3 regions of the Microbacterium sulfonylureivorans genome follow, and region 2 is predicted to be linked to each of the others. Evidence: predicted binding sites of a transcription regulator. Region 2 holds the regulator's gene; each other region holds the start of a gene.
The links. The regulator HrcA, encoded in region 2, represses chaperone genes, less so after heat shock. The targets are predictions, from matches to a motif close to TTNGCACTCGNNNNNNNCGAGTGCNAA.
Positions count from the first base shown of each region.

Region 1: groL (chaperonin GroEL) is a predicted target of HrcA. The motif match lies at 8,380-8,406, and genes of this name have one in related genera.
Region 3: groES (co-chaperone GroES) is a predicted target of HrcA. The motif match lies at 4,368-4,394, and genes of this name have one in related genera.

Region 1 covers NZ_RJAD01000003.1:361,540-371,676, reverse strand. Annotated here, with positions in the region: gene EER34_RS15190 (NAD(P)-dependent oxidoreductase) at 1-181, shown strand, start outside; gene EER34_RS15185 (DUF4032 domain-containing protein) at 233-1,540, opposite strand; gene EER34_RS15180 (ABC transporter ATP-binding protein) at 1,612-2,715, opposite strand; gene EER34_RS15175 (DsbA family protein) at 2,938-3,894, shown strand; tRNA gene EER34_RS15170 (tRNA-Thr) at 3,938-4,010, shown strand; gene EER34_RS15165 (DMT family transporter) at 4,013-4,969, shown strand; gene EER34_RS15160 (nitroreductase family protein) at 4,983-5,537, opposite strand; gene msrB (peptide-methionine (R)-S-oxide reductase MsrB) at 5,534-5,941, opposite strand; gene EER34_RS15150 (DUF2332 domain-containing protein) at 6,042-7,034, shown strand; gene EER34_RS15145 (DUF3263 domain-containing protein) at 7,045-7,296, shown strand; gene EER34_RS15140 (LytR C-terminal domain-containing protein) at 7,365-7,934, shown strand; gene EER34_RS15135 (cold-shock protein) at 8,072-8,269, shown strand; gene groL (chaperonin GroEL) at 8,441-10,060, shown strand.
Region 2 covers NZ_RJAD01000002.1:363,193-373,329, forward strand. Annotated here, with positions in the region: gene EER34_RS11235 (ComEC/Rec2 family competence protein) at 1-391, shown strand, start outside; gene holA (DNA polymerase III subunit delta) at 419-1,456, shown strand; gene rpsT (30S ribosomal protein S20) at 1,531-1,791, opposite strand; gene EER34_RS11250 (alpha/beta fold hydrolase) at 1,900-2,622, opposite strand; gene EER34_RS11255 (pyridoxal phosphate-dependent aminotransferase) at 2,671-3,813, shown strand; gene lepA (translation elongation factor 4) at 3,864-5,717, shown strand; gene EER34_RS11265 (DUF1990 family protein) at 5,727-6,377, shown strand; gene hemW (radical SAM family heme chaperone HemW) at 6,385-7,602, shown strand; gene hrcA (heat-inducible transcriptional repressor HrcA) at 7,708-8,748, shown strand; gene dnaJ (molecular chaperone DnaJ) at 8,804-9,919, shown strand; gene EER34_RS11285 (16S rRNA (uracil(1498)-N(3))-methyltransferase) at 9,923-10,137, shown strand, end outside.
Region 3 covers NZ_RJAD01000001.1:2,083,967-2,094,103, reverse strand. Annotated here, with positions in the region: gene EER34_RS09190 (heavy-metal-associated domain-containing protein) at 1-38, shown strand, start outside; gene EER34_RS09185 (heavy metal translocating P-type ATPase) at 38-2,392, shown strand; gene EER34_RS09180 (metal-sensitive transcriptional regulator) at 2,382-2,711, shown strand; gene rarD (EamA family transporter RarD) at 2,790-3,743, opposite strand; gene groES (co-chaperone GroES) at 3,990-4,286, opposite strand; gene EER34_RS09165 (Hsp70 family protein) at 4,668-6,515, shown strand; gene EER34_RS09160 (helix-turn-helix transcriptional regulator) at 6,537-9,086, shown strand; gene EER34_RS09155 (IniB N-terminal domain-containing protein) at 9,239-10,039, shown strand.

The sequences.
Region 1 (10,137 bases), on a different contig from region 2:
GGGCGGTTTCGGCGTGTGGAACCCGGGGGAGCGCACCGGCTCCTATCGCGACGGCGGCGACGTCCTCGTCACCGACGACAAGGGCGACTCGTACATCTCCGGCCCCGACCTCGCGGTCGCGATCGTCGACGAGATCGAGGAGCCCAAGCACTCGCGCGAGCGCTTCACCGTCGGCTACTGACCTGTGCGAAGGCGCGTCCCCGACATGGTCAGGGACGCGCCTTCGCCGTCGTCAGACCAGGTCGCGCCAGTCGATGTCGTCGTCCTCGTCGTCGATGACGGGCTGGCTCGCGGTGATGATCGACAGCGAGACCGTCTCGGTCGGCGGACCCATCAGCGTCGCCTCGTCCCGCCGGTGTCGGAGCACCTCGTCGATGTAGCTGGTGAGCACCTCGGCGAGGGGCACCGATCGCCCGCGCGCCTGCGACATGTACCAGCGGTGCTCGAGCACCTGGTGGAACACCTCGGCGGGCTCGAGCTTGGCGCGGAGATCCCACGGGATGGCCTTCACCACGGGCTCGAACACGCGGGTCAGCCACTCGTGCGCGGCCATCTCCTCGTCGTCGCCCAGACGCGAGATGCGCACCCGGAACTCGTCGAGGTCGTTGAGGAGCCGTCGGGCCTGGTTCTCCTCGACGTCGAGGCCCGTGAGCCTGATGAGCCGGCGCTGGTGGTGTCCGGCGTCGACGACCTTGGGCTGGATCGAGACGCGCGTGCCGTCCGCGGTCGTCAGGATCGACATCTCGCCGATGTCGAAGCCGAGATCGTTGAGGCGCTGCACACGCTCCGTGAGGCGCCACGCCTCGTCGACGCCGAACGACTCCTTGTCGGTGAGGGCCGCCCACAGCGAGTGGTACGACGACACGATGCCGTCGGCGATCGCGATCGCGTCGACGCCGCCCTCGAGTCGTCCGCCGGCCTCGAGGTCCATGATCTCGCCGGCGATGTTCGTGCGCGCCACGTCGAGGTCGTGCGCGCGCTGTCCCGGCGTGAGGCCCGTCTCGTGCAGCTCGCCGGTCTCGGCGTCGACGAGGTACGCCGCGAAGGCACCGGCGTCACGTCGGAAAAGGGTGTTCGACAGCGACACGTCGCCCCAGAAGAACCCCACGTTGTGCAGCCGCACCAGGAGAGCGGCGAGCGCGTCGACGAGACGCGTGGCGGTGTCGGGGCGCAGCACCTGCGTGAAGAGCGCCCGGTAGGGGAGTGAGAACTTGAGGTGCGCCGTCACCAGAGCCGCCGGAAGCGGGTCGCCCGCGGCATCCGTTCGCCCGGCGATGACCGCGACCCGCTGCACGCACGGGACGTCCAGGCGATCGAGGTTGCCGAGCATGTCGTACTCTCGCCGGGCCATCTGCTCGGTCGTCTCCTTGATGGCGACCACGCGGCCCGAGAGGTTGGCGAACCTGACCAGATGGCGCGAGATGCCCTTGGGCAGGTAGACGATGTTGCTCGACGGCCAGTCCGCGAGCGTCGTCGACCACGGCAGCGTCAGCAGGCCGGGATCGACGCTGCTGGCGGTGATGCTCAGCGAATCCGGCATGGCAACCCCCTGGAGATGCGCAACGGCGCGGGGGGAATCCTCCCACCCGCGCCGTTGCGACCGAAAACCGATTACGCCGAGGCGATGGCCCTGTCGGTGAGGCGGTCGCCCGACTCGACGTCGAAGACGTGCACGTGTCCGGGCACGGGGGCCAGGGTCACGGTCTCGCCGGCGTTCGGGTGACGACGCCCGTCGACGCGCGCGACGATGTCGGTGCGCTTGCCGTTGACGTCGGTGTGGCCGTACAGGTAGCCGTCGGCGCCGAGCTCCTCGACGAGGTCGACGATGACCGAGAGGCCCTTGCCGTCCTCGGGCGCGACCACGATGTCTTCGGGACGGACGCCGATGGTGACCTCGCTGCCGTGCGCCCGGGCCAGCGTGTCGGCCTCGATGCCCACGACCTTGTCGCCGAACTCGATGCCGCCCTCGGCGAGGTGGGCCGGGAACAGGTTCATGGCGGGCGAGCCGATGAAGCCGGCCACGAAGACGTTCTTCGGGGTCTCGTACAGGTCGCGCGGGGTTCCGACCTGCTGGAGGAGGCCGTCCTTGAGCACCGCGATGCGGTCGCCCATCGTGAGCGCCTCGGTCTGGTCGTGCGTGACGTAGACCGTGGTGACGCCGAGGCGGCGCTGCAGCGACGCGATCTGGGTGCGCGTCTGGACGCGGAGCTTGGCGTCGAGGTTCGACAGGGGCTCGTCCATGAGGAAGACCTGGGGCTGACGCACGATGGCGCGGCCCATGGCGACACGCTGTCGCTGGCCGCCCGAGAGTGCCTTCGGCTTGCGCGTGAGGTAGTCCTCGAGGTCGAGGAGCTTCGCGGCCTCGAGGACGCGCGCGGCGCGCTCCTCCTTGCCGATGCCGGCGATCTTCAGGGCGAAGCCCATGTTCTCGGCGACGGTCATGTGCGGGTACAGCGCGTAGTTCTGGAAGACCATCGCGATGTCGCGGTCCTTCGGCGGGACGTCGGTGACGTCGCGGTCGCCGATGAGGATGCGGCCGGAGTTGACCTCTTCGAGGCCGGCCAGCATGCGCAGCGACGTGGACTTGCCACAGCCGGAGGGGCCGACGAGGACCAGGAACTCGCCATCGGCGACGTCGAGGTCGAGCTTGTCGACAGCGGGGCGCGTGCCCCCGGGGTACAGACGAGTTGCGTTGTCAAACGTGACGGACGCCATGTTCTCTTCTCCTTCACCGGCAGGTACGTGCCGGACGATCCGTAGTGATGGAATGAGCGGGGGCTTCCCGCACGCCCTTCTTCGGGCGCGACTCCAGTATGACACGGCGCGCGTGGAGGCTCCGTCTGGGCATTTCCCAGGGTCGCTGGCTAGCATCGTCAACGGCCCATTCCCCCGGAGGGCCATGCCGATTCCCGGCCCGCTTCCGTCCCGAGAGGTTCCATGTCGAGCGACGAGTCACCGAACGCCGCTGCTGCCAGCGAGCGGCGTGACGCCGTGCGCGAGAAGGCGCAGCAGGTGCAGGCCCGCCAGTCGCGTGCTCGCGTGATCCGCGCCACGACGATCTCGGCCATCGTCGTCGCCGTCGTCGCGGTCGCCGCGGTCGTGGTGACCTGGGCCGTCTCGTCCGCCGCGTCGAAGCCGACGCTCAGCCCGGCCAACATCGAGGACGACGGGTTCGTCATCTCCAGTGTCACCGGCACCGGGCTCAGTTCCGACGACCCGTCGAACACGGGCACCCTCGAAGGCACCGCGTCGCCGACGCCGACGCCGACTCCGACCGTCGAGCCCACGCCGTCTGCGACGCCGACCGAGCAGCCCGACGTCGACATCCGCGTCTACGTCGACTACCTGTCGACCGGATCGCGCGACTTCCAGGTGGCGAACGTGCAGCAGCTGTCGAAGTGGGTCAGCGAGGACGCCGCCACCCTCACGTACTACCCGGTCGCCATGCTGACGTCGAAGTCCAACGGAACGAAGTACTCGCTCCGGGCCGCGGGCGCGGCCGCCTGTGTCGCCACGCACTCCCCGGACTACTTCTTCGCGTTCAACAACACGCTTCTCACGCAGCAGCCCGACGTCGACTCCGACGGCTACACCGACAGCGAGCTGGCCGCGATGGCCATCGCCTCCGGTGCCGAGGGGGCGAAGGTGGTTCGCTCGTGCATCGAGGACCAGGCGTTCACGTCGTGGGCCAAGACCGCGACCGAACGGGCGCTCGGCGGACTCCCCGACACCGACGACGTGGCGCTCACCGGAACGCCCATGGTGCTCGTGAACGGCACCCCCTACGTCGGCGCCTTGGACGATCCCAAGGAGTTCGCGCAGTTCGTCCTCACGGTCGCGAGCGACGCGTACTACGACGAGACTCCGACTCCGACTCCGACCCCCACGCCCTAGTCGCGCGGACCCCTCCCCGGCTCGCCGGTAGAATGGCTTCTCTGCCGGCTTGGCGCAATTGGTAGCGCACCTAACTTGTAATTAGGGGGTTACGGGTTCAAGTCCCGTAGCCGGCTCGATGACCGCCACTCCCTCGCGCCCTCGCATGCCCGTCTGGATCGCGCTCGGCGTCGCCGCGGCGATCGGCATGATGACCGCGGTGCAGGCGCGGGTGAACGGGCAGCTCGGCATCCGCCTCGACGACGGCTTCGTCGCGGCTGCGGTCTCGTTCGGATCGGGCCTCGCGATCGTCGGCGTCCTGTCGGCGGTCCTGCCCTCAGGGCGCGCGGGCTTCGGCCGGCTGCTCTCCGGTGTGCGCAGCGGGGGGATCCCCTGGTGGATGCTCGCCGGCGGCGCCGCCGGTGCGCTGACCGTCGCCACACAGGGCCTCGCTGTCGGACTCATCGGCGTCTCGCTGTTCACGGTGGGGATCGTCGCCGGGCAGACGGTGAGCGGCCTGCTCCTCGATCGCGTGGGCTTCGGGCCCGCGGGCGTCGTCGCCGTCACGGTGCCGCGTCTGATCGGCGGCGCGCTCGCCCTGGCCGCGGTGGGGCTCGCGCTGGTGGGCGACGGTCTGAGCGGCGTGCCGATGTGGATGCTCGTGCTCCCGCTCCTGGCCGGCATCGCGATCGCATGGCAGCAGGCGACGAACGGCCGTCTTCGACAGCGGGTGGGGACGCCCCTGACTGCGACGCTGGTGAACTTCACCGGCGGCACGATCCTCCTGGTCGCCGCGGCGGCGATCCACATCGCGTTCGCCGGCGCGCCCGCCGCGTTCCCGACGGAGGCCTGGCTCTACGTCGGCGGTGCGCTCGGCGTCGTCTACATCTTCCTGTCGGCGGCGATCGTGCAGTACACCGGCGTCCTGCTGCTCGGCCTCGGGACGGTCGTCGGCCAGCTGCTGATGTCGGTCGTGCTCGACGCGCTCTGGCCGGCGCCCGCGAGCCCCGGATTCGGGCAGGAGCTCGCGATGGTCACCGTCGCAATGGCGTCCGTGGTGGTGGCGGCGATCCCGTGGCGGCGGCGCGGCCGCTGACGCGCGACGCCCCTCAGTCCTGCTTCTTGGCCCGCGGCATCCGCGAGACGTGCCTGCGCGCCTCGACGCCCTTGCGTCGCCCGGGACGGGAGCGCACGGGCTTGCCGCCGACGTACAGCCAGCCGAGGAGCTCTTCGTTCTTCTCGAGACCGTGCGCCTTGGCGACGGGTTTGGAACGCGTGTAGCGGCCCGTGCGCCAGATGACGCCCCAGCCGGCCTCGTCGAGGAGCAGGCTGAGCACGTGAGCGACGCCGGACGCGACGGCCTCCTGCTCCCAGCGCGGCACCTTCTCGCTCTTGCGATAGCTCGCCACCACCGCGATCAGCAGAGGTGCGCGCATCGGCTTCGACGACGGGCTCTTGTCGCCCTCGGCCTTCGCGATCGCCTGCGCAAGTCGCTCGCGATCGGCGCCGCGCAGCTCGATGAGCCGCCAGGGTCGCAGCGACGAGTGGTCTGCCACGCGCCCGGCGGCGGAGACGAGCGTGAGGAGCTCGATGTGCGTGGGTGCCTCATCGGTCACCTTCGACCACGAGCGGCGCGCGCGCACCGCCTCCAGCGCACCGGTCACGCGGACTCTTCGGGCGTGAAGTTCAGGGAGATCGAGTTCATGCAGTAGCGGTCGCCCGTGGGGGTGCCGAACCCGTCGGGGAAGACGTGTCCGAGGTGCGAGCCGCAGTTCGCGCAGCGGACCTCGGTGCGCACCATGCCGTGGCTGGAGTCCTCGATGAGCTCGACGGCCTCGGGGCGGATGGACTCGTAGAAGCTCGGCCAGCCGCAGTGGGAGTCGAACTTCGTCCCGCTCTTGAACAGCTCGGAGCCGCACGCCGCGCACGTGTACAGGCCGGCGCGGCTCTCGTCGAGCAGCTCGCCGGTCCACGCACGCTCGGTGCCGGCCTGGCGCAGCACCGCGTACTGCTCCGGGGAGAGCTCCTCGCGCCACTGGTCGTCGCTCTTGTCGACGGTGTACGTCATGACTCCTCCGTGCCTTTGTGCGTGTGGGTCCCCTCCATTCAACCCCAGTCCGACGACCGCCGCTCCGCGAGGGCTGGGCGTTGCCCGCGAGAATGGGGGCATGGGACCGGATGCCGCAGCCGCCGTCGCCGAGCGCTTCGCACGCTTCGCGCGCGATGAGGCGCCCGGGCGCTCCGACCTCTACGCCGACTGGGCGGCGGGCGTGGCTGCGGACGCGGACGTGGCCGCGATCCTGGCCCGCATCCCCGAGACGCGGAGGCAGCCTCCCCTCGTCTTCGCCGTCAGCCGCATGCTCGGCGCGCCCGAGGCGCCGTTCGCGGCATGGTCGGAGTGGATGGCCGCGCACGCCGACGAGGTGGTGGCCGAGGCATCCCGCCGGAGTCTGCAGACCAACGAGCCGCAGCGGTGCGCCGCTCTCCTTCCGGCGCTGAGCACGGTGGACGGTCCGATCGCCCTCCTCGAGCTCGGCGCGAGTGCGGGCCTGTGCCTCTTCCCCGACCGGTACTCGTACCGATTCCGCGGCGGTCCCCAGCTCGACCCGGCGACGGGCCCGTCGCGCGTGGTGCTCGCCTGCGACGTGACCGGCGACCCGCCGCTGAGACTGCCCGACGTGGTGTGGCGCGCGGGGGTCGACCTCGCGCCCCTCGACCCGGGCGACCCCGACGACCGTCGCTTCCTCACAGCCCTCGTGTGGCCGGGGGAGCGCGGGCGCGCCGCACGCATCGAGGCAGCGCTCGACATCGCCGCCGCCGACCCGCCCGTGATGATCGCGGGCGACGCCTCCGATCCCGCGGTGCTGCGGGCGGCGGCCGACCTCGCGCCGGCGGACGCCACCCTCGTCGTGACCACGCCCGGTGTGCTTCCGCACATCCCCCGGGCGGGGCGCGAGCGACTCATCGCGGCCGTGCGCGAGCTCGACGCCGTCTGGATCTCGATCGATCCGCCGGGGCTCCACAAAGCGTGGGATCCGCCCGTCGATCCGGAGACCTGGGGCGGATTCGTCCTCGGTCGCGACGGCGTGCCCCTGGCCGCTGTCGACCCGCTCGGCGGCTCCGTGGAGTGGCGCGCCGGCGGGCCGTCCTTTCGCGGCTAGCGTGGGGGCCGTGCCCCTCTCCGACCGCGATCTCGCCATCCTCGCCTTCGAGGGGGAGTGGCGGCGTCACGCCGGAGCCAAGGAGGAGGCGATCCGCGCCGACCTCGGGCTCTCGCCCGCCCGCTATTACCAGCTGCTCGGCCGTCTGATCGACACTGCCGATGCCCAGGCCCACGATCCGATGCTGGTCAAGCGGCTCCGCCGGCTCCGCGACGCCCGTGCTCTGGCGCGCGTCGGCCATGCGGCGGGAGACCTGCACTGATGCGTCCGATGCCGGCTGTCCCGCCCGTCTGCGCGGGCTCACACGGCCTCTCCCGGTAGCATCGTCAGGTGCCGAAAACGACCTTCCCCCGGGATCGCTTCGACGATCTTCCGGACGCGGACCGCGTCGGCGCCCACCGAGCCGAGAACCCCCGGATGCGCGGCTGGGTCGTGCTGCTGTGGGCCGCCCTCGCGACGATCGTGCTGATCGCAGTGGGCATCTTCGGCACGCTCCTGGCCTCGGGTCGCATCGAGCTCTTCCCGACTCCGGCGCCCACTGCCGCGCCCACCGCCGAGGTGACCCCGGTCCTCGACACGTCGTACCAGGTCGTCATCCTCAACGCGACGCCGGAGCAGGGACTCGCGACGCAGATGAAGGATGTCGTCGTGGCGGCCGGCTGGCCCGACAGCGGCGTGCTGCCCAGCGACGCGAGCGCCGACGACTTCGCCGAGACGACCGTCTACTACCTCGCCCCCGAGGACCAGGCGGCGGCCGCGGGTCTCGCCGACGTGATCGGCGGCGCGCGCATCGAGCAGAGCGACGTCTATCAGCCCGCCGACCCCTCGACCAGACAGCTCACCGTCGTGATCGGGCTCGACCGCACGGCGGCCGGTCAGACCTCGACGCCGACTCCCTGAACGCCGGGCGCGGGGCGAGTGTTTCGCGCCGGTAAACACTTCTATTCCACCGTGTCAACAAGTCCCGGAGAGGACGCCTGGCGGTAGCGCGCCGTGCATACGATGATGCCTGTCGCACCAGCTACAGGAGATTCGCAATGACTCAGGGCACCGTCAAGTGGTTCAACGCCGAGAAGGGCTTCGGCTTCATCACGGCGGAAGGGCAGGACGTCTTCGTCCACTACTCGAACATCGACATGTCGGGCTTCCGCGTGCTCGAGGAAGGCCAGACGGTCGAGTTCACCGTCGGCACCGGCCAGAAGGGCCCGCAGGCCGAGTCGGTGCGCGTCGTCTGACCGCAGACGCCCGCACGTTCGGGGAACGGGATGCCGCGGCATCCCGTTTCTGCGTGTTGCGGCACCCTTCGCGGCGGCTTGCACTCCCTAGGGGGGAGTGCCAGAATGGATTAGCACTCCGGTTTGTCGAGTGCTAATCCATACGCCCCGTCCTGGGAGGACGAAACACACATGGCAAAGATCATCGCTTTCGATGAGGAGGCCCGCCGCGGCCTCGAGCGCGGCCTGAACATCCTGGCCGACGCCGTCAAGGTGACGCTTGGCCCCCGCGGTCGCAACGTCGTGCTCGAGAAGAAGTGGGGCGCTCCCACCATCACGAACGACGGCGTCTCCATCGCCAAGGAGATCGAGCTCGACGACCCGTACGAGAAGATCGGCGCGGAGCTCGTCAAGGAGGTCGCCAAGAAGACCGACGACGTCGCGGGCGACGGCACCACCACGTCGGTCGTGCTCGCTCAGGCGCTCGTGCGCGAGGGCCTGCGCAACGTCGCGGCCGGCGCCGACCCCATCTCGCTCAAGAAGGGCATCGAGAAGGCCGTCGCGGCCATCACGACCCAGCTGCTCGCCGACGCCAAGGAGGTCGAGACCAAGGAGGAGATCGCCGCCACGGCTTCCATCTCCGCCGGCGACCCCGAGATCGGCGCGCTGATCGCCGAGGCGATCGACAAGGTCGGCAAGGAGGGCGTCGTCACCGTCGAGGAGTCGCAGACCTTCGGCACCGAGCTCGAGCTCACCGAGGGCATGCGCTTCGACAAGGGTTACATCAACCCCTACTTCGTCACGGACCCGGAGCGCCAGGAGGCCGTCTTCGAGGACCCGTACATCCTCATCGCGAACCAGAAGATCTCGAACATCAAGGACCTTCTGCCGATCGTCGACAAGGTGATCCAGGACGGCAAGGAGCTCCTGATCATCGCCGAGGACGTCGAGGGCGAAGCCCTCGCGACCCTGGTGCTGAACAAGATCCGCGGCATCTTCAAGTCGGTCGCCGTCAAGGCTCCGGGCTTCGGCGACCGCCGCAAGGCTCAGCTGCAGGACATCGCGATCCTCACGGGTGGCCAGGTCATCACCGAGGAAGTCGGTCTCAAGCTCGAGAACGCCACCCTCGACCTGCTCGGCCGTGCCCGCAAGGTCATCATCACGAAGGACGAGACCACGATCATCGAGGGTGCCGGCGACGCCGGCCAGCTCGAGGGTCGCGTGACCCAGATCCGTCGCGAGATCGAGAACACCGACAGCGACTACGACCGCGAGAAGCTCCAGGAGCGTCTCGCCAAGCTCGCCGGCGGCGTCGCCGTCATCAAGGCGGGTGCGGCGACCGAGGTCGAGCTCAAGGAGCGCAAGCACCGCATCGAGGACGCCGTCCGCAACGCGAAGGCGGCCGTCGAGGAGGGCATCGTCCCCGGTGGTGGCGTCGCGCTCATCCAGGCAGGCAAGGTCGCGTTCGAGAACCTCGAGCTCACGGGCGACGAGGCGACGGGTGCGAACATCGTGCGCGTCGCGATCGAGGCTCCGCTCAAGCAGATCGCCCTCAACGCGGGCCTCGAGCCCGGCGTGGTCGCGAACAAGGTCGCCGAGCTCCCCTCGGGCCAGGGCCTCAACGCCGCCACGGGCGAGTACGTCGACATGCTGGCCGCCGGCATCAACGACCCGGTGAAGGTCACGCGCTCGGCGCTGCAGAACGCAGCCTCGATCGCCGGTCTGTTCCTCACCACCGAGGCCGTCGTCGCCGACAAGCCCGAGAAGGTCTCGGCTCCGGCCGGCGACCCGACGGGTGGCATGGACTTCTGATCCGGAAGCCCAGCCCGCGCAACGCGTAGCTGAAACGAAGGGCCCCTCCTCCGGGAGGGGCCCTTCGTCATTCCGGG
Region 2 (10,137 bases):
GACCTCGCTCGCGTTCGAGGAAGGCAACGACGCAAGCGTCGTACTCGACGTCCGCGGCGGCGGCATTCCGCCGACCCTCCTCCTGGGCGACCTGTCCGCGTCGCCGCAGTCCGCGCTCGGGGCGTCCGGTGCGCTCGATCCGCCGTACGCGGTCGTCAAGGTCGCGCACCACGGCAGTGCGGACCAGGACGCCGGGCTGTACCGGCTCGTCCGGCCCGCGGTGGCGCTCGTCACCGTCGGCGCCGGCAATGACTACGGACATCCGAGGCGCGAGATCCTCGAGGTGCTGACCGGGCTCGGCGCGCGCGTGGCACGGACGGACACCGGGGGAATCGTCGCGCTGTGGGGGACGGGCGACAGCGTCGCGATCTGGCGGGAGCGGGGCGGGTGAGTCGGGGGGCCTCGCTAGGCTGGACACATGGCAACGACCGCGCGACGCGCCCCCTCGAAGGCTGCGCGCAGCGCGATCCCGCAGCTGTCGTGGCGGGCCCCGCAGCCGGCGCCGATCGTCCTGGTGTCAGGCCCCGAAGACGTGTGCGCAGAGCGGGCGATCGCCGGTGTCCGCGACTATCTCCGCGCTGAGGACGCCAGCCTCGAGGTCTCCGACCTCCGGGCCGACGACTACGCGCCCGGGTCGCTCCTGGCTCTCACCTCGCCCTCGCTCTTCGGAGAGCCACGGCTGGTGCGCGTGACCGGGGTCGAGAAGTGCTCCGACGCGTTCCTGTCCGAGGCGGTCTCCTACCTCGTCGCGCCGCAGGACGGCGCGACTGTGGTCCTCCGGCACACCGGGGCGACCGTCCGCGGCAAGAAGCTCCTCGACGCCGTCCGCGCGGGGGAGGGCAAGGGCGTCGAGATCCCCTGCCCGGCGATCAAGCGCGACTCCGATCGCTACGACTTCGCCGCGGGCGAGTTCCAGTCCGCCAAGAAGCGCATCGCACCGCCCGCGCTGCGCGCGCTGGTGTCTGCCTTCGCCGACGATCTCACCGAGCTGGCGGCGGCATGCCAGCAGCTGATCGCCGATGTTCCGGGCGACGTCACCGAGCAGGTCGTCGAGCGCTACTACGGAGGTCGCGTCGAGACCTCCGCCTTCGCCGTCGCCGACACGGCCATCGCCGGGCGCTACGGCGATGCGCTCATCTCGCTGCGGCACGCGCTGGCGTCCGGGGCCGACCCCGTGCCCCTCGTCGCCGCGATCGCCCTCAAGCTGCGCACGATGGCCCGGGTAGCGGGCAGTCGCGAGCCCGCAGCCGCTCTCGCCGGGCGCCTCGGTCTGAAGGACTGGCAGGTCGACCGGGCCCGTCGCGACCTCACCGGGTGGAACGAGACGTCGCTGGGCATGGCGATCCAGGCGGCCGCGCGGGCGGATGCCGAGGTCAAGGGCGGCTCGCGCGATGCGGTGTTCGCGCTCGAGCGCCTCATCACCGTCATCGCCACCCGTGCCCCCTACGGGGACTGATCCGCAACGCGTCCCTCAACGCCGAAGGCCCGCCCCGTGAGGGGCGGGCCTTCGGACGTAATCCGAGGTTCGGATCAGAGTGCAGCAACCTGCTTCGCGATCGACGACTTGCGGTTCGCGGCCTGGTTCTCGTGGATGACGCCCTTGCTCACGGCCTTGTCGAGCTTCTTGGTCGCCTTCTGCAGAGCCTTCTCGGCGGCGGCCTTGTCGCCGGCGGCGATGGCCTCGCGGGTGCGACGCACCTCGGTCTTCAGCTCGCTCTTGACGGCCTTGTTGCGCTCGTGCGCCTTCTCGTTGGTCTTGTTGCGCTTGATCTGCGACTTGATGTTCGCCACGTGTCGACGTCTTTCGTTCGGAGTGAAATGGAGAGTGCCGGTCGGCAGAAGAGGGCTGCGTCTCGGCGGTCGTGAGGGGGTCACCCACACGCAAGCCAATCACCGAGTCTACCAGGTCTGATCGAGCGTCGTGATCGCCAGGTGCAGGAGCGCGTTGAAGACCTCGGGTCGCATCACGGTGACGTGGTGGGTCGTGCGCGGGACGACGACGAGCTCGGCGTGCGGCGCGATCTGCGTGAACAGCCGCTCGTTCACGCGGAGCTGGTCGTATTGGCCGTTGATGAACCACAGCGGCACCTCGATCCGACCGAGGGCGGAGAGCAGATCGAGCACCGACAGGCTGCGCAGCGCGACGTGCTGCGCATCCAAGGCGTAGCCGCCGGCGCCGAAGTCCTGCCGCGTCTCGTCCGGCAGGATCCGGTCGAGCATCCTGTCCGTCAGCCACATCCCCCGGTCGGGGAGCGCGTCGAACCGCCGGGTGAGGAATCGGTAGGACGCGAGTCCGACGCCGCGCGGGATCGAAGTGCATGAGGCGGCGATGAAGCCGGCGACGGGCGGAGGATCCTCCTGTCCGACGTACTCGATGCACAGGAGGCCGCCCATCGAGTGTCCGGAGAGCAGCACAGGACCGCGGGTCGCGGCATCCCGCACCGCATCGTCGATGGTGGCGAAGGCGCCCTCGAGCGTGAACTCCTCGGTCATTCGCGACCCGTGCCCCGGCAGATCGACCGCGACGACGGGGTTGCCCCGCTCCGTCAGATACTCGACCTGGGAGCGCCACATGGTCGCGGACGTCCGGATGCCGTGCACGAGGACCACTTGCACGACCATCGCCCCAGGCTAGCCAACTCGCCGCGAACCGGCTCTAGCATGGCGACCATGCCCGAAATCGCAGCGCACGTCGCCGGGATGCCGGGATCCGGCGTCCGTCACATCCTCGAGAAGGCGCTCCTCCGGCCGGGCACGATCATCCTGGCGGTGGGGGAGCCCGGCGAGCTGGTCGGGCCGGCGGTCCGCGACGTCGCTGCCGGCGCCTGGCGCGACGGCGACATCCGCTACACGCCGAACGGCGGGATCCCCGCCCTTCGGGACGCGATCGTCCGCAAGCTCGCCCGCGACAACGATGTCCACGTCGATGTCGAACAGGTGTGGGTCACGGTCGGAGCGACCCAGGCACTGCACATGGCGATGTCGCTGGCGCTCGCCCGCGGCGACGAGGTGCTGGTGCCCGACCCCGGATACACCACCTTCACGATGAACGCGCACCTGCTGCAGGCGACTCCGGTGCCCTATCCGCTCCGCCCCGAGCGGGCGTTCCAGCCCGCCCTCGAGGAGATCGAGGCACTGGTGACCCCGCGCACGCGGGCCATCATCGTCAACACCCCGTCGAACCCGCTGGGCTCGACCTTCGACCTCGACACGCTCGAGGCGCTCCTCGCCCTCGCGCGACGGCACGACCTCTGGGTGATCAGCGACGAGGTCTACGAGCGGTTCACCTGGGGCGGGCGGCACGTGAGCCTGCAGTCGCTCGACGCCGACGGCCGTGTGCTGTCGGTCTTCTCGATGTCGAAGACCCACGCCATGACGGGAGCCCGAGTGGGATGGCTCGTGACGCCACCCGGATGGAGACCGACGATGCTGCGCGTGCAGGAGTCGATCGTGAGCTGCGTCGACGCGCCGTCACAGCGCGCGGCGGCTGCGGCGCTCGACGGCGATCAGCGAGACGTCGAGCGAGCGGCCGTCCACTACCGCGACAGCCTCTCGGCGGCCATGGCGGCGCTCGACGGACGTGGCATCCGCTACCTCCCGCCCACCGGCGCGTTCTACCTCTGGATCGACGTGTCGCACGCGTCGGGCGGCGATGTCGCGGCGTGGTGCGAGCGGTTCCTCGACGAGGCCGGTGTCGCGGTCGCACCCGGCACGGCGTTCGGAGCGTCGGGCGAAGGATGGGTCCGCGTGTGCGTCGCGAGCGACCGGGCCGAGCTGCTCGAGGGGCTGCGGCGGCTCCCTGCGCCTGCCTGACAGCACCTGCGCAGGGTGGGGGCCCGCCTCACCCGTAGAATCGTCGGGATATGTCACCGCGCGCCCTGAAGCCTCTCGAGCCGTCTGCGACCCCTCCCGAGCTGATCCGCAACTTCTGCATCATCGCCCACATCGACCATGGCAAGTCCACGCTGGCCGATCGGATGCTGCAGATCACCGGTGTGGTCTCCGACCGCGACATGCGGGCGCAGTACCTCGATCGCATGGACATCGAGCGCGAGCGCGGCATCACGATCAAGTCGCAGGCCGTCCGCATGCCCTGGCAGACGGCCGAGGGCACCTTCGCGCTCAACATGATCGACACCCCCGGACACGTCGACTTCACGTACGAGGTGAGCCGGTCGCTCGCCGCCTGCGAGGGTGCGATCCTGCTGGTGGACGCCGCGCAGGGCATCGAGGCGCAGACCCTCGCCAACCTCTATCTGGCACTGGAGAACGATCTGCAGATCATCCCGGTCCTGAACAAGATCGACCTGCCCGCGGCCGACCCGGAGAAGTACGCCAAGGAGCTCGCGAGCCTCATCGGCGGCCGTCCTGAGGACGTGCTGCGCGTCAGCGGCAAGACCGGCATGGGCGTCGAGGACCTCCTCGACCACGTCGTCGCGCAGATCCCGGCCCCGAAGGGCGATCCCGACGCACCGTCGCGCGCGATGATCTTCGACTCGGTCTACGACTCCTACCGCGGCGTCATCACCTACGTCCGCATGGTCGACGGCACGCTGAACCCCCGTGAGCGCATCCAGATGATGTCGACGCGCGCGATCCACGAGCTCCTCGAGATCGGCGTCTCGTCGCCCGAGCCCACCCCCACGCGCGGGCTCGGCGTCGGCGAGGTCGGCTACTTGATCACCGGCGTGAAGGATGTGCGCCAGTCCAAGGTCGGCGACACCGTCACGAACGCGGCCAAGCCGTCGAAGGACGCGCTCCCCGGTTACACCGACCCGAAGCCGATGGTCTTCTCCGGTCTCTACCCGATCGACGGCAGCGACTACCCGGTGCTCCGCGAGGCGCTCGACAAGCTGAAGCTGTCGGATGCTTCGCTCAACTACGAGCCCGAGACCTCGGTCGCGCTCGGCTTCGGCTTCCGCTGCGGCTTCCTCGGCCTCCTTCATCTCGAGATCGTCACCGAGCGTCTCGAGCGAGAGTTCGGCCTCGACCTCATCTCCACCGCGCCGTCGGTGACGTACGAGGTCGTGACCGACGACAAGAAGTCGTTCACGGTGACCAACCCCAGCGAGTTCCCGTCGGGCACCAAGATCGCCAGCGTGACCGAGCCGATGGTCAAGGCCGCGATCCTCGCGCCGAAGGACTACGTCGGCACGATCATGGAGCTCTGCCAGTCGCGTCGCGGCACCTTGCTCGGCATGGAGTACCTCGGCGAGGACCGCGTCGAGATCCGCTACAGCATGCCGCTCGGCGAGATCGTGTTCGACTTCTTCGACCACCTGAAGTCCAAGACCGCGGGCTACGCCTCGCTCGACTACGAGCCCAGCGGCGACCAGGAGGCCGACCTCGTCAAGGTCGACATCCTGCTGCAGGGCGAGCCGGTCGATGCGTTCAGCGCGATCGTGCACCGCGACAAGGCCTACGCGTACGGCGTGCTCATGACGGAGCGCCTCAAGAAGCTCATCCCGCGCCAGCAGTTCGAGGTGCCGATCCAGGCCGCCATCGGTGCGCGCATCATCGCGCGCGAGTCCATCCGGGCGATGCGCAAGGACGTCCTCGCCAAGTGCTACGGCGGCGACATCAGCCGCAAGCGAAAGCTCCTCGAGAAGCAGAAGGAGGGAAAGAAGCGCATGAAGATGGTCGGTCGCGTGGAGGTCCCCCAGGAGGCGTTCATCGCCGCGCTCTCGGGAGACACCGAGAAAAAGGACGCCAAGTAGGCTGGTCGTATGCGTCGAGGGAACTTCCGGGACGACACGGTCGACTACGCCGCGGTCGGGGCCACCCAGGCGCCCGACCTCATGCACTATCCGCCGGAGCGGAGCATCCCGGCCGAGGAGTCGTGGCGCATCGGCAGCGGAGAGGCGCGATTCCAGGCAGCGAGCGAGGCGCTGCTCTCGTGGACGGCGCAGCGCGGTGCCGGCCTCACGGTGAAGGACGTCCGCCCGGCCGCAGGGCCGATGTACTCCGGCGTGAGCTTCGACGCCGAGGGCAACCCTGTCGCGCCGAGCCGTTCCGAGTCCGACCTCCGTTACGACGCCGACGGCACGCCGTATGTCGGCGCGGGCACCACGATCCGCGTCGACGGGCGGGTGCGGGCACTTCGGGCGGATGCCGAGCTCCGGGTGATCTTCGCGGTCGAGGAGCCGCGGCGCGTCGGCTTCGCGCTGGGCACCGTCGGCGACTCGGTCGTCAGCGGCGAGGAGTCGTTCATGCTCGAGTGGTACGACAACGACGAGGTGTGGTTCACGGTGCGCGCGTTCGATGCGCCGTCGGCGCTCGTCTACAAGATGCTCCCCGGGCTCATCCGCCGGCGCCGTCGCGAGCTGTTCACGCGCTACCTGCGGGCGATCTCGCCCCTCTACGCGACGCCTGCGTGAGCCGCTGATGGGCGCCGCCCTACCTCTCGGCGATCCGGTTCCCGCCGACGGCTCGTTCCCGCCGGGGACCGAGATCGACCCCGACACGGCGTTCGGGGTGTACCTCCACGTGCCGTTCTGCCGCGTGCGGTGCGGATACTGCGACTTCAACACCTACACGTCCGACGAACTGCGCGGCGCGCGTCAGGACCAGTACGCCGACACGCTCCTCCGAGAGATCGCGCTCGCCCGCGGGATCCTGGCCGACATGGGGCCGCTGCGTCCCGCATCGACGGTGTTCTTCGGCGGTGGCACGCCGACCCTGCTGCCGCCGGGCGACCTCGCGCGCATGCTCGGCGGCGTCCGCGAGGCGTTCGGCATCGTGGACGGCGCCGAGGTGACCGTCGAGGCCAACCCCGACACCGTGACGGACGCCGTCGTGGCCGAGCTCGCGGCATCCGGGGTCACGCGACTGTCCATCGGCATGCAGTCGGCCGTCCCGCACGTCCTGGCCGCCCTCGACCGCACCCACGACCCGGCGAACGTGCGGACGGCCGTCGCCGCCGCTCGCGGCGCCGGACTCGATGTGAGCGTCGACCTCATCTACGGCGCACCGGGGGAGTCGCTCGACGATTGGCGCGCTTCGGTCGAGACGGCCATCGACCTCGCACCCGACCACGTCTCGGCATACGCCCTCATCATCGAGGACGGCACGAAGCTCGCGCGCCAGATACGCCGCGGCGAGGTACCCGCGCCCGACGACGACCTGCAGGCTGACATGTATGAGCTTGCCGACGATCGTCTGACGGCGGCCGGCTTCGAGTGGTACGAGGTATCGAACTGGGCGCGCAGCGCGGGCCAGCGGTCGCGACACAACCTCGCGTACTGGCTGGGAACGGACTGGTGGGGCTTCGGCCCCGGCGCTCACAGCCACATCGGCGGAGTGCGGTTCTGGAACGTGAAGCACCCCGCGGCCTATGCCCAGCGCCTGACGGCGGGGGAGTCCCCGGGAGCGGGACGCGAGGTCCCCGACGCCGAGGCCCGCACCCTCGAGAACGTCCTGCTGCGCACAAGGATCCGCGAGGGTCTGCCGGTGTCGGAGCTTCTCGGCGAAGGGCGCCACGCCGTCGCGGCGCTGATCGCGGACGGGCTCGTCGACGGTCCGTCGGCGCTGCACGGCACCATCGTGCTCACTCGCCGCGGCCGGCTCCTCGCCGATGCCGTCGTCCGCGCACTCACCGAGTAGGGTGCGCCGCGGCACGGCATGCCGTGCTCCCCGCCTCGGTCCGGGGCATCCGGTAGAATTGGCACTCCAGTCATGCGAGTGCCAGCAGCGGCGTGAGGAGGCGGGATGGTCAGCGAGCGTGGGCTCCAGGTGCTGCGCGCGATCGTCGAGGACTACGTCGACACGCGCGAGCCCGTCGGCAGCAAGGCGATCGTCGAACGGCACGCGTTCGGCGTGTCCGCGGCGACCATCCGCAACGACATGGCCCTCCTCGAAGACGAAGAGCTCATCGCGGCCCCGCACACGTCGTCCGGGCGCGTGCCCACCGACAAGGGATACCGCGTCTTCGTCGACCATCTGGCCGACGTCCGGCCGCTCAGCACTGCTCAGCGCGCCGCAATCTCCTCGTTCCTCGAGGGGCCTGGCGACCTCGACGACGCGCTCGTGCGTACGGTGCGCGCGCTCACCCAGCTCACCGGCCAAGTGGCGATCGTGCAGTACCCCTCGTTCGCGCGTGCCAACGTCACGCACGTCGAGCTGGTGCAGCTCGGCGGCGGACGGATGCTCGTGATCGTCGTCACCGACACCGGGCGCGTCTCGCAGCGCATGGCGTTCGTCCGTGACGAGTTCGACGAGTCCGACCTCGCCCGCATCCGCGCCGAGCTCGGCACGCTGCTGGTCGGGCGCTCGGTGCGCGACGGGCTGACGCGCATCGGCGAACGGCTCGACAACGCCGCCATCATGACGGCGCCGCACCAGGCGGCGACGGCCGAGATCGTGCGCGTCGTCGCCGAGGAGCTCGACGAGTTCCGCCAGGACCGATTGGTGATGGCCGGCACGGCCACGCTCGCCCGCCGCGAGGCTGACTTCCGCGGAAGCATCTACCCTCTCCTCGAAGCGATCGAGGAGCAGGTCACGATCCTCCGGCTCATGGGCGAGATGGTCGCCGACGAGCAGGGTCTCGCCGCCAGCATCGGCCGCGAGAACGAGCAGTTCGGCCTGGCCGAGGCATCCGTCGTCGCCAGCGACTACGACGCGACCGGCTCGCGCGCACGCGTGGGCGTGATGGGTCCGACCCGCATGGACTACCCCACGAACCTCGCGGCGGTCCGAGCCGTCGCGCGCTACCTCACGCGGATGCTCGAGGAAGACGAGAGCAGCCGCTGACGCGGACGCGCAACACACACGATCCCCGTGGCTTCCCGCGGGCAGGAAGGCGAATGTGGCTGACCACTACGAGGTCCTCGGCGTCTCGAGAGACGCGTCCCTCGACGAGATCAAGAAGGCGTACCGACGCCTGGCCCGGGAGCTTCACCCCGACGTGAATCCCGGCGAAGAGGCATCCGAGCGGTTCAAGCTCGTGACCCATGCCTACGACGTCCTCAGCGACGCCGAGCAGCGCGCCCGCTACGACATGGGCGGCGGCGACAGCGCGTTCGGCGGCGCCGGAGGCTTCTCCGGGTTCAACGACATCTTCGAGACGTTCTTCGGAGCGGCGGGAGGCGGCGGGCAGCGCGGGGGTCGCCCGCGATCGCGGCGCGAGCGCGGCCAGGACGCTCTCGTCCGGGTGACGCTCGAACTCGGCGACGTCGTCTTCGGCGTGCACCGCGACATCGAGGTCGACACGGCCGTGCTGTGCGAGACCTGCCAGGGATCGTGCTGCCAGCCGGGAACGACGCCCGTCACGTGCGACATCTGCCACGGCACCGGACACGTGCAGCGCCAGGTGCGCAGCCTCCTCGGCAATGTGCTCACCAACCAGCCCTGCAACATCTGCCAGGGCTACGGCACCACGATCCCTTACCCGTGCGCGACCTGCCAGGGCCAGGGGCGTGTACGCGCCCGTCGGACCGTGTCGCTCGACATCCCGGCCGGCGTCGAGACCGGCCTGCGGCTGCAGCTTCCGGGCTCGGGCGAGGTCGGTCCCGCCGGCGGCCCGAACGGCGATCTGTACATCGAGGTGACCGTCACGCCGCATGAGGTGTTCAGCCGCGACGGCGACGACCTCCTCGCAACGCTCGAAGTGTCGATGCCCGACGCGATCCTCGGCACGACGACGACGATCCAGTCGCTCGACGGTCCCGTCGACCTCGAGATCCGGCCGGGCGTGCAGGCCGGTGACGTGCTCACGATCAAGGCCCGCGGCATCACCCCGCTGCGCGGCTCGCAGCGCGGAGACCTCCGTGTCGGCGTGCATGTGGTCACCCCGACGCGTCTCGACGCGAAGGAGCGCGCGCTCATCGAGGACTTCGCGAAGCGCACCAAGGCCCCCGCGCCGCGTCTGGCCGAGTTCCACCAGGGGCTCTTCGCAAAGCTGCGCGACCGCTTCCGGGGCTGATCCGTGGCGCTGCACTTCGTCCTGGACGAGCCGACGACCGCCGGTCCCGGCGACATGGTCGTGCTCACCGGGTCCGAGGCGCACCACGCCGCGGCCGTGCGGCGCGTCCGTGTGGGCGAAGAGGTCACCGTCGGCGACGGCCGTGGAGCGTGGCTCACCGGGACGTGCGAGTCGGTCGCGCCGCGCGAGGTCGTCATCCGCGTGGGTTCGCGGACGGA
Region 3 (10,137 bases), on a different contig from region 2:
CCGTCGAAGAGGCCGGTTACGAAGCCGTGCGGGTCTGATGGACGCCGCGGCGCTCCCGCCGAACGGCGCGCGCATCGAACTCGAGATCGGCGGCATGACGTGCGCGTCGTGCGCCATGCGGATCGAGAAGCGGCTGAACCGCATCGACGGGGTCGAGGCATCCGTCAACTACGCCACCGAGAAGGCGACCGTCACCGCGCCCGCCGGCGTCGACGCGCAGACCCTCATCGACGAGGTGGAGAAGACCGGCTACACCGCCGCGCTTCCCGCACCGCCCGCCGCGCGCGGCGGCGAGCACGACCACGACGTCCCCGACAGCGAACTGGTCGGGCTCCGCCAGCGGCTCATCGGCTCGATCGTGCTGTCGGTGCCGGTCATCCTGCTCGCGATGATCCCCGCGCTGCAGTTCACCTATTGGCAGTGGGCGTCACTCGCACTCGCCGCCCCCGTCGTGGTGTGGGGCGCCTGGCCGTTCCACCGCGCCGCGTGGATCAACCTCCGCCACGGCGCGGCGACGATGGACACGCTGATCTCGCTCGGCGTCTCCGCCGCGTTCCTGTGGTCCCTGTACGCCCTGTTCTTCGGGCACGCCGGCATGCCCGGCATGACGCACGCGTTCGAGTGGTCCGTCCAGCCCGGCGACGGTGCGGGCGACATCTACCTCGAGGTGGCCGCGGGCGTGACGACATTCGTCCTCGCCGGCAGGTACTTCGAGGTCCGCTCCAAGCGCCGCGCCGGCGCAGCCCTCCGGGCCCTGCTCGAGATCGGGGCGAAGGATGTCGCGGTCCTGCGTCCGGGACCGAACGGAAGTCCGGTCGAGACCCGCGTCCCGATCGCGGAGCTGCGGGTCGGCGACGAGTTCGTCGTGCGCCCGGGCGAGAAGATCGGCACCGACGGCGTCGTCGTATCGGGTACGTCGGCCGTCGACGCGTCGATGGTCACCGGAGAGTCGGTCCCCGTGGAGGTCGGCCCCGACGACGCCGTCATCGGGGCGACGGTGAATGCCGGCGGCCGGCTCGTCGTCCGCGCCACCCGCGTCGGCGACGACACCCAGCTCGCGCAGATGGCTCGGCTCGTCGAACAGGCGCAGTCCGGCAAGGCCGACGTGCAGCGCCTCGCCGACCGCATCTCGGGCATCTTCGTCCCGATCGTGCTGCTGATCTCGCTCGGAACGCTGATCGCCTGGCTCGCTCTCGGGTTCGATCCCGCGATGGCGTTCACAGCGGCTGTCGCGGTGCTGATCATCGCGTGCCCGTGCGCGCTCGGGCTCGCGACGCCGACGGCGCTGCTGGTCGGCACGGGGCGCGGCGCACAGCTCGGCATCCTGATCAAGGGTCCCGAGGTTCTGGAGTCGACCCGCACCGTCGACACCATCGTCCTCGACAAGACGGGCACGGTCACCACCGGCCGCATGGCGCTCATCGATGTCGCCGTCGCGGCCGGCACCGCCCGGGCCGATGTCCTGCGTCTCGCCGGCGCTCTCGAGCATGCGTCCGAGCACCCGATCGCCCAGGCGGTCGCGCGCGGAGCCGCTGCGGAAGTGCGCGTTCTCGCCCCCGTCGAGTCGTTCCAGAACGTGCCTGGCAAGGGCGTCTCGGGCGTCGTCGACGGGCACGCCGTGCTCGTCGGACGCGAGGCGCTGCTCGCCGACTGGGCGCTGCACCTGGGCCCCGAGCTCGCCGCCGCGAAGCGACTGGCCGAGACCGAGGGGCGCACCGCCGTGCTCGTGGCGTGGGACGGAGAAGCGCGCGGCGTCCTCGTCGTCGCCGACCAGGTCAAGCCGACAAGCCCGGAGGCGGTGGCGCAGCTGCGCACCCTCGGGCTCAAGACGGTCCTGCTCACGGGCGACAACGCCGCGGTCGCTCGCACCGTCGCCGACGAGGTCGGCATCGACCGGGTGATCGCCGAGGTGCTGCCGCAGGACAAGGTGGCCGTGATCACGGAGCTCCAGGCCGAAGGCCGTGTGGTCGCGATGGTGGGCGACGGCGTCAACGACGCGGCCGCACTCGCACAGGCCGACCTGGGCCTCGCGATGGGCACGGGGACGGATGCCGCGATCGAGGCGTCCGACATCACCCTCGTCCGTGGCGACCTGCGCAGCGCCGCCGACGCCATCCGGCTCTCGCGGGCGACTCTCGGCACGATCAAGGTCAACCTGTTCTGGGCCTTCGCGTACAACGTCGCGGCCATCCCGCTCGCGGCGCTGGGCCTTCTCAACCCGATGATCGCCGGCGCCGCGATGGCGCTGTCGAGCGTCTTCGTCGTCGGCAACAGCCTGCGGCTGCGGTCGTTCCGCAGTCACGCCGGCGGAGCCGCGGCCGCCGCAATCCCGTCCGCCGCCGCGCAGCCGGCCCCGCACCCGGAGGTGCACAATGAACACCATGCACGATGAGGACCTCGCGTCGACCGTCGCGGTCGTCGACGACCACAGTCACCATGGCTACATCACCGACAAGGACAAGTACCTCAACCGCCTCAAGCGGATCGAGGGGCAGGCCCGCGGCATCCACAAGATGGTCGAGGACGAGAAGTACTGCATCGACATCCTCACGCAGATCAGCGCGCTGACGAGCGCCCTGGAGGCTGTCGCGGTGGGACTGCTCGACGATCACCTGAGGCACTGCGTGGTGGATGCCGCGCGCCTCGGCGGCCCCGAGGCGGACGCCAAGATCACCGAGGCCACGCAGGCCATCGCCCGCCTGGTGCGCTGAGGCCGCGCTCGCACGATCGCCCCCCGTCGGTTCGACGTCCGGCTCACCCGGGTCGTCTTCCCGGCGGGGGCGCTGCGCTCAGACGGACGCGGTCGCCGCGGCCACCGCCGCCACGCGGGTGCGGCGGGCGTGGACGACGGAATCGACCGTGAGCACGATGAGCGCAAGCCACACCAGGCCGAAGCCGATCCAGCGCTCGACCGGCATCGGCTCCTGCAGGAGCCATGCGCCGATCGTGAACTGCAAGATCGGCGCGACGAACTGCAGCAGTCCGATGAGGGTGAGCGACGCGCGGCGGGCGCCGGCCGCGAAGAACAGCAGCGGGATCGCCGTGACCACGCCGACGAGACTGAGCAGAACGGTGTGGAGCGTCCCTTCCGACCCGAACACGAGGCCGGTCGTCGCGTTCACGACGATGAGGATCACGCCGGCGATCGGGACGAGCCACAGGGACTCCAGCGTCAGTCCGCTCACCGCATCCACCGACGGGCCGACGCGCTTCTTGACCAGCCCGTAGAGGCTGAAGCTCGCCGCGAGGGTCAGGGCGATCCACGGGAACGAGCCGTACCCGACGATGATGACGAGCACCGCGAGGGTGGCGATGCCGATCGCGACCCACTGGGTGGCTCGCAGCCGCTCGCGCAGCACGAGCACGGCGAGGAGCACGGTCGCGATCGGATTGATGAAGTAGCCGAGGCTCGTCTCGATCACATGCCCGGTGAGGGCGCCCAGGATGAAGACCTGCCAGTTGATGTAGATCAGCCCGCCGGCGACGGCCGTCAGCCCGAGAAGGCGCGGCTGCCGGAAGATCGCGGCGATGCGCGACCACCCGCGCGTCACCGTCAGCAGCAGCGCGCAGAACACCAGCGACAGGAGGATGCGCCACGCGACCAGCTCGAACGGCCCGATCGGCATCAGGAGCAGGAAGTACAGCGGGAGGAAGCCCCAGAGGAGGTACGCGGTGAACGCGTACACGCCGCCGAGGGTGTGCTCGCGGGCGAGCTGCGCGCGGTGGGCCGCCGCCGGATCCACCGCGATCCCCGCGGTGTTCGTCGCGGCCGTGCCGAGGTCGGTCGCCCCGTCGGACTCGTGTCCGGCGGGGGAGGAATCGTCGCGGCTCACCGTCCCAGCCTAGGACGGGGACCGGCACCCTCCGGCCGTCGGACGGGGCCGGAGCATCCGCCGACTGCCGACCTTCGCGCGATCTCTGCCACCGCAGACGACGAGAGGGTCGGATGCCGAAGCATCCGACCCTCTCGGTACGCGATGTGCGCCGCGTCAGCGGACGACGACCGCCAGGACGTCGCGAGCGGACAGGACGAGGAACTCGTCGGCGCCGAACTTGACCTCGGTCCCGCCGTACTTGCTGTAGAGCACGCGGTCGCCGACGGCGACGTCGAGCGGGACGCGGTTGCCGTTGTCGTCGATGCGGCCGGGGCCGACGGCGACGACTTCACCCTCCTGGGGCTTCTCCTTGGCGGTGTCGGGGATGACGAGGCCACTCGCGGTGGTCTGCTCGGCCTCGACCTGCTTGATGACGATGCGGTCCTCGAGCGGCTTGATGGAAACCGACACGGTCTACCTCTTCTTTCCTTGAGACTGAAGACTCGTTAGCACCCGCATGCTGAGAGTGCTAACGACAAGTCTAGGGATGCGCTGGCACTCTCGCAACGTGAGTGCCAGCCGCATGACGCCGTGTGGCGCAGTCGCGCGAGCGGCGGGAAATCTCGCGGGCAGAGGTATCAGGACCTGAGCCCGCGCCTCCTCTCAGGCGTGCCCACCCCTCTCGCCAAGCGCGGCGCGAGGTGGTAGACCTGACCTGAGCCGTCGGGCTCAGGTCCGAACCCTGGGGGCAGGACATCCATGACAGCGCCGTACTGTGTTGCCGTCGACGTGGGAACGAGTCGCACCGCCGCAGCAACTGCTCATCTGTCGCCGAACGGCGATGCTCTCATGATGCCGTTCCGTCTCGGCCGAGTCGCCGATACCGCCCCGAGCGCTGCCTTCGTGGCGGAGGGGGAGGTGATGTTCGGCGACGCCGCCGAGCGGCGTGGCCCGGGCAATCCCGGACGGCTCGTCCGCGACTTCTCCCGCCGAGTCGGCGACGACGTCCCGATCATCGCGGGAGATCGCCGACTCGCGGCCGAAGACCTCTTCGCGCGGATGATCGCCTGGGTCGTCGACTCCGTCACCGCGCAGAAGGGGGCATCGCCCTCGGCTCTGGCCGTCACCGTTCCGGTGGCATGGGGCGAGTACAGACGCGACCTCATCCGTGCGGCCCTCGCCCGCGAGGGCTGGCCGGACGTCGACGTGCTCTCGGTTCCCGAGGCGGCTGCGCACCAGTACGAGGACTCGACACCCCTCCCCGCTCATCACGCGCTCGCCGTCTACGATCTCGGCGGGGGAACGTTCGACGCCGTCGTCATGCGCAAGTCGGCGACAGGTCGGCTCGAGACAGCGGGCGATCCGACCGGAATGAACGACTTCGGCGGCGCCGACTTCGACGACGCGGTGTTCCGGCATGTCGTGGCGGCGGCGGGCATCGACATACGTGACAGCGACCCGAGCGCCTACCTCGGTCTCGCCGCGCTGCGCCGGGAATGCGTGGATGCGAAGGAGGCGCTCTCGTACGACGGCGAAGCGGTCATCCCGGTCCTCGTGCAGGGCAGTCACGGCTCCGTCCGTCTCACTCGGGGAGAGTTCGAGGCGATGATCGAAAAGGACATCGAACGGACCATCGACCGATTCGCCCAGGCCCTGGAGAGCACCGGCCTCGACGGCGAGGAGATCGATGCGATTCTCCTGATCGGCGGTTCGTCCCGGATCCCCCGCGTGGCGCAGCTTCTGTCCGAGCGCTTCGATCGTCCGATCGCCGTCGATGCCGATCCGAAGGCGATCGCGGCGCTCGGCGCAGCCCGCATCGCCGCGGAGCGCCGGCTTGTCGGCGAACCCGCCGTCGACGAGGTCGTCGCCGTCGCGGCCGTCGAGGAGACTGCGCCCGCCGACACCGGTGCGTCACGTCGGAGATGGTTCCGACGCGTGCCCGCATCCGCGTACACCACGGGCACCGCACTCGCCCTCGCAGGCGGGCTGGTCGTGACGACCGCGACCGCACTGGGGATACCGGCGCTTCCGACCCGGGCTGATCTGGCGTCGGCGTCAGATGCTTCGACCGGCCCGCCCGGGGCGAGCGCCGGGCTCGGCATTGCGGACCGCTCGGAACTCGGCGAGTACGAGACGGGCGCCCTGGACGCGCCGCCCGATGCATCACCCGGTGCGCTGCCGTACCCGGCGCCCGGGCGGAGCCGGGTCGCCGATGATCTCACGGAACGACCTCCCGCCACAGGGCGGACCAGCGGTGGCGCGACGCCGTCGGCAGGACGTCGGACGGTCGCCGCGACGCCCGCCCGGGAGCAGACTCCGCCGCCGACGGCGAGCGCTCCCCGGCCCGCGCCGAAGCCGGCCACAGGCGGCGAAATCGCCGAACCTCGGGGGCCGAGCGACCCCGCCCCCGAGCCGGCGCCGGCCGTGCTCGATCCGGAACCGGCGTCGACAGAGCCCGCGGCCGAACCGTCGCTCCCCGAGCCCGCGCCTACTCCGGCGGCGACGTCTCCGGACGCGCCGCCTGACCCGGCCGCCGCCGACCCGACGCCGGACGACACGCCGGATCCTCCACCCGCCGACCCCACTCCCGACGCGCCTCCGGACGACACGCAGGCGTCTCCCGCAGACACCGGGCCCGCGCACGAAACCGAGCCCCCGCCCGACGTTCTGCCGGGTGACGCGACCGCTACCGCCCTCTGACGCCGATCACCGCGAACACTCATGTCGACGACGCACCCGCAGTCCGATCTGCCGCTCGCCAACCCCGTGAGGTGGACACGACTCGCCCTCGCCCACGTCGAGAGGATGATCGCCACCGCCGACCAGCCGACCCGAGGGCTTGTCGTCGGACCGGCCGGATCAGGCAAGACGTCGTTGCTCAGGCGCATCCGGCGATCGCTCGCCGACAGTGGACGAGAGACGCTGCTCCTGAGTCCGCGATCTCCGCTCGTCGATGTGCCGGCGACCACGGTGGTCCTCATCGACGATGCCCAGCTCCTCGACCAGGCGGCGGTGTCGCGGATCACCGACCGGGTCGCCGACCCCGACTCGAGCATCGTCCTCGCTCGTCGGCCGTGGCCGGAAACGGATCCGCTGCACGAACTGGCCCTCTCACTCGAGCATTCGCAGCCCACGATCGTCCTGGGTCACGTCACCGCCGGCGACCTCGACCACGAGAACCACGACTCGCTCGACGCCGCGTGCAGCGAAGGCATCCTCGCAATGACGGGCGGCACGACGTGGCTTGCCTGCGAGGCGTTCGCCATCCACGACGGGCAGCCGTGCGCGGCAGACCCCGATCACCACGCGATAGAGGACGCGCTCGGCGACGTCATCGCGCATCGGATGCTGAGCCTCGATCCCGAGGTCCGTGCCGCGATCGAGACGCTCAGCCTCCGACCGACCGGATTCACGACGCCGCTCGCACCGGAGTTGCGCGACCACCTCCTGGCCGGGCACGCGGAGGGACTGCTCCTCCGCAACGGCGAGGTGGTCCCCGTCGTGCGCCAGGCCGTACGCGCGACGACGCCACTCGACCGCCTCGTCGACGCCGGGGTCATCGACGAGGCGTCCGGAAGCCGCTCGTGGACTCCGGACTTCTCACGGGCGCCGGACCCACGACGCGCCGAGGCGCTCCTGCGCGAAGGCGACGCCATCGCGGACTCGGCACCGTCGCGGGCGCGCGAGCTGTTCCGGCGCGCCGGCGAATGCGGGGCGGATGCCGCCACCGTCGCCGTGCGACGTGCCGGGGCGTCCTGGGCGCTGGGGGAGATAGACCATGCGGCCCGACTGCTGGACAGCGGTCCGGCGCCGGAGGGAGACGAGGATCGCGAACATGCGATCGACACCGCTGCCGCCATCTGGGCCGCCCGGGGTGCGATGGAGACGGCGAACGCGATCTACGCTGCGGCGACTCCCCCGCTGACCGCCGCCCAGCAGGCGAGAGCCGCCATAGCCGCCCTCGGCGCGGCCGATCCGCTCCGGTGCCTGCCCGACCCGGCACCGGCTCCGGCCCGACCGGGAGCAATCGGCATCCCCACCACGCTGGATGTCTCGTTGGAGCTCGTCGTCCGAGGTCTGCGGTCGACGCTGACGGACCCCGCGAATCCCCGGCTCGCCGATCTCGTTCGCGCCAGCGAGATGTACACAGCCTCGGCGACAGGCGCACCGATCCCCGAGCTCCCGGCCGTCATCGCCGCTCTGACCGCGATCAACCTCGGTGAGCTCGACGTCAGCCACGCGATTCTCCAGGACGCCGTCGAGGGCGGGCACGGCGGTCCGTGGGCACGCGATCGGCTCGTGCTCTGGCGATCCTGGGTGGCCCTGCAGCGCGAGCGGCCGCACGAGGTCATGAGCGGTCTCGACGCCGTGCGCACATCCGGTCGTCCCCTCAGCCCTCGGGACCGCCTGGTGTACGACGCGATAGACGTCGCGCTGGCAAGACGGTACGAGGACAAGGCGACGATGGTCGCCACCTGGCGTCGAGCGCGCGAAGGCATCCTCCACGCGCAGTTCGACATGTTCACCCTGCTCCCGCTCGCCGAGTTCGTCACCGCCGCCGCCAGAGCAGGCGACAGCACGCGCGTGGCGGCTCACTTCGACCGAGCCGTCACGCTGCTCGACGGGCTCGGCGCGCCGCCGCTGTGGTCGGCTCACCTGCACTGGGCAGGCATCCAGCGGGGGATCCTCGCCAACAGCCCCGATGCGCTCAGACCCCACGCCAGGGCTCTCGTCGCCGTCGCGCCGCAGAGCCGGCTCGCGTCGCGCATGGCGCAGGCGGGCCGGGTCTGGACGTCGGTCCTCGCGGGCACCGTCGACCCCGACGCAGTGGAGGAGGCGGCTCTCGGCCTCGCGGATGTCGGCCTGGCCTGGGACGGGGCACGTCTGGCCGGCCACGGAGCGGGACGCTCGGACGATCGGAGAGACATCACGCGCCTGCTGGCGTGCGCACGCCGGCTCCATCCGCGCGACGACACCGCGGACGCTCGCGACGATCTGTCGACCGCTTCCACCCCTCAGGGACACGGCGGCGACGCGGTCCTCAGCGCACGTGAGCGCGAGGTCGCGCTCCTCGTCCTGCAGGGGAAGACGTACAGCGAGATCGGAATGTCGATCTTCATCTCCCCCCGGACCGCAGAGCACCACATCGCCCGCATCCGTCGCCGACTCGGCGCGACGTCACGCTCGGATCTCATCGCGAAGCTCCGCCTCGTCTTCGAGGATGCCTCCGCCCCTCAAGAACCGATCCACGCCGGCAGGGATATCGCATGAGCGCGCCGGCGGCCACTTCCCCTACAGGGGAGCAAGGACGAAGACGTGGGGGCCCCCTAGTCGCCCCCCGGTTGACGGGGGACAATCCCCGACGCGGACACCCCGCCGATCGCCATACGGTCGAGACAGATTTGTAGCATGAGGAGACGACTATGAGCGTGACTCTCGCGACCATCGCCGAGGCGTTGATCGAATTCATCCTGAGCCTCCTGCGAGATCCGGACGCGGCCGCCGAATTCGAGGACGATCCGCACGGTGCACTCAGTGCACGCGGCTTGTCACACGTCAGCGCCGCCGATGTCGCCGCAGTGACGCCCGTCATCGTCGAGCGCACCACCGTCGTTCCGCATTCGAACCCGCACGGCGGTTCGAACCAGGCACAGCCGTCGTCGGATCCCGTCGTTCGCGAGATCAACAACGTGGTCCAGAACTTCGCTTGGATCGACGACAGCGACACGATCGTCGACCAGTCGGTGAACCAGAACATCTGGGCAGACGGTGACGTGACGCAGGTCTTCGACCAGGAGGCCGTCGTGGCGTCCGGCGACGAGGCCATCGCCGCCGGCGAGGACGTGTCTATCGAGCAGACCGAGGACAACTCCACCACCATCACGGCAGGGAACGACGCGGTCGTCGGCAACGAGACGACCGAGACCGTCGTCGAAGACTCGTACAACGAGACGACCGACACGTCGACCACGACGGATGCCTCGACCGATGTCGTCGTCGAAGAGTCGTTCACAGACGAATCGACGACGGTCGCCGTCGAGGACTCGTTCACCGACACATCCACCGCCGAGCCGGCAGAGCCCGCGGAGACCGCCGAAGACGTGTCGTACGACTCGTCGGCGACGACGTACACCGAGACCGCCGCAGAGGCCGACGCGAACGCCGCGTTCGAGACCACGGAGACGGCGATCGTCGTCGAACCGACCTCCGATGACGAGTTCTGAACTCGCACCCGCAGGCGGGGGCCGCCGCCGCCAAACGGTGCCGACTCCACAGGCGCGGCCGCCGTCGGATCCGCGGAGCGAACCTCCCCCACGCCCTG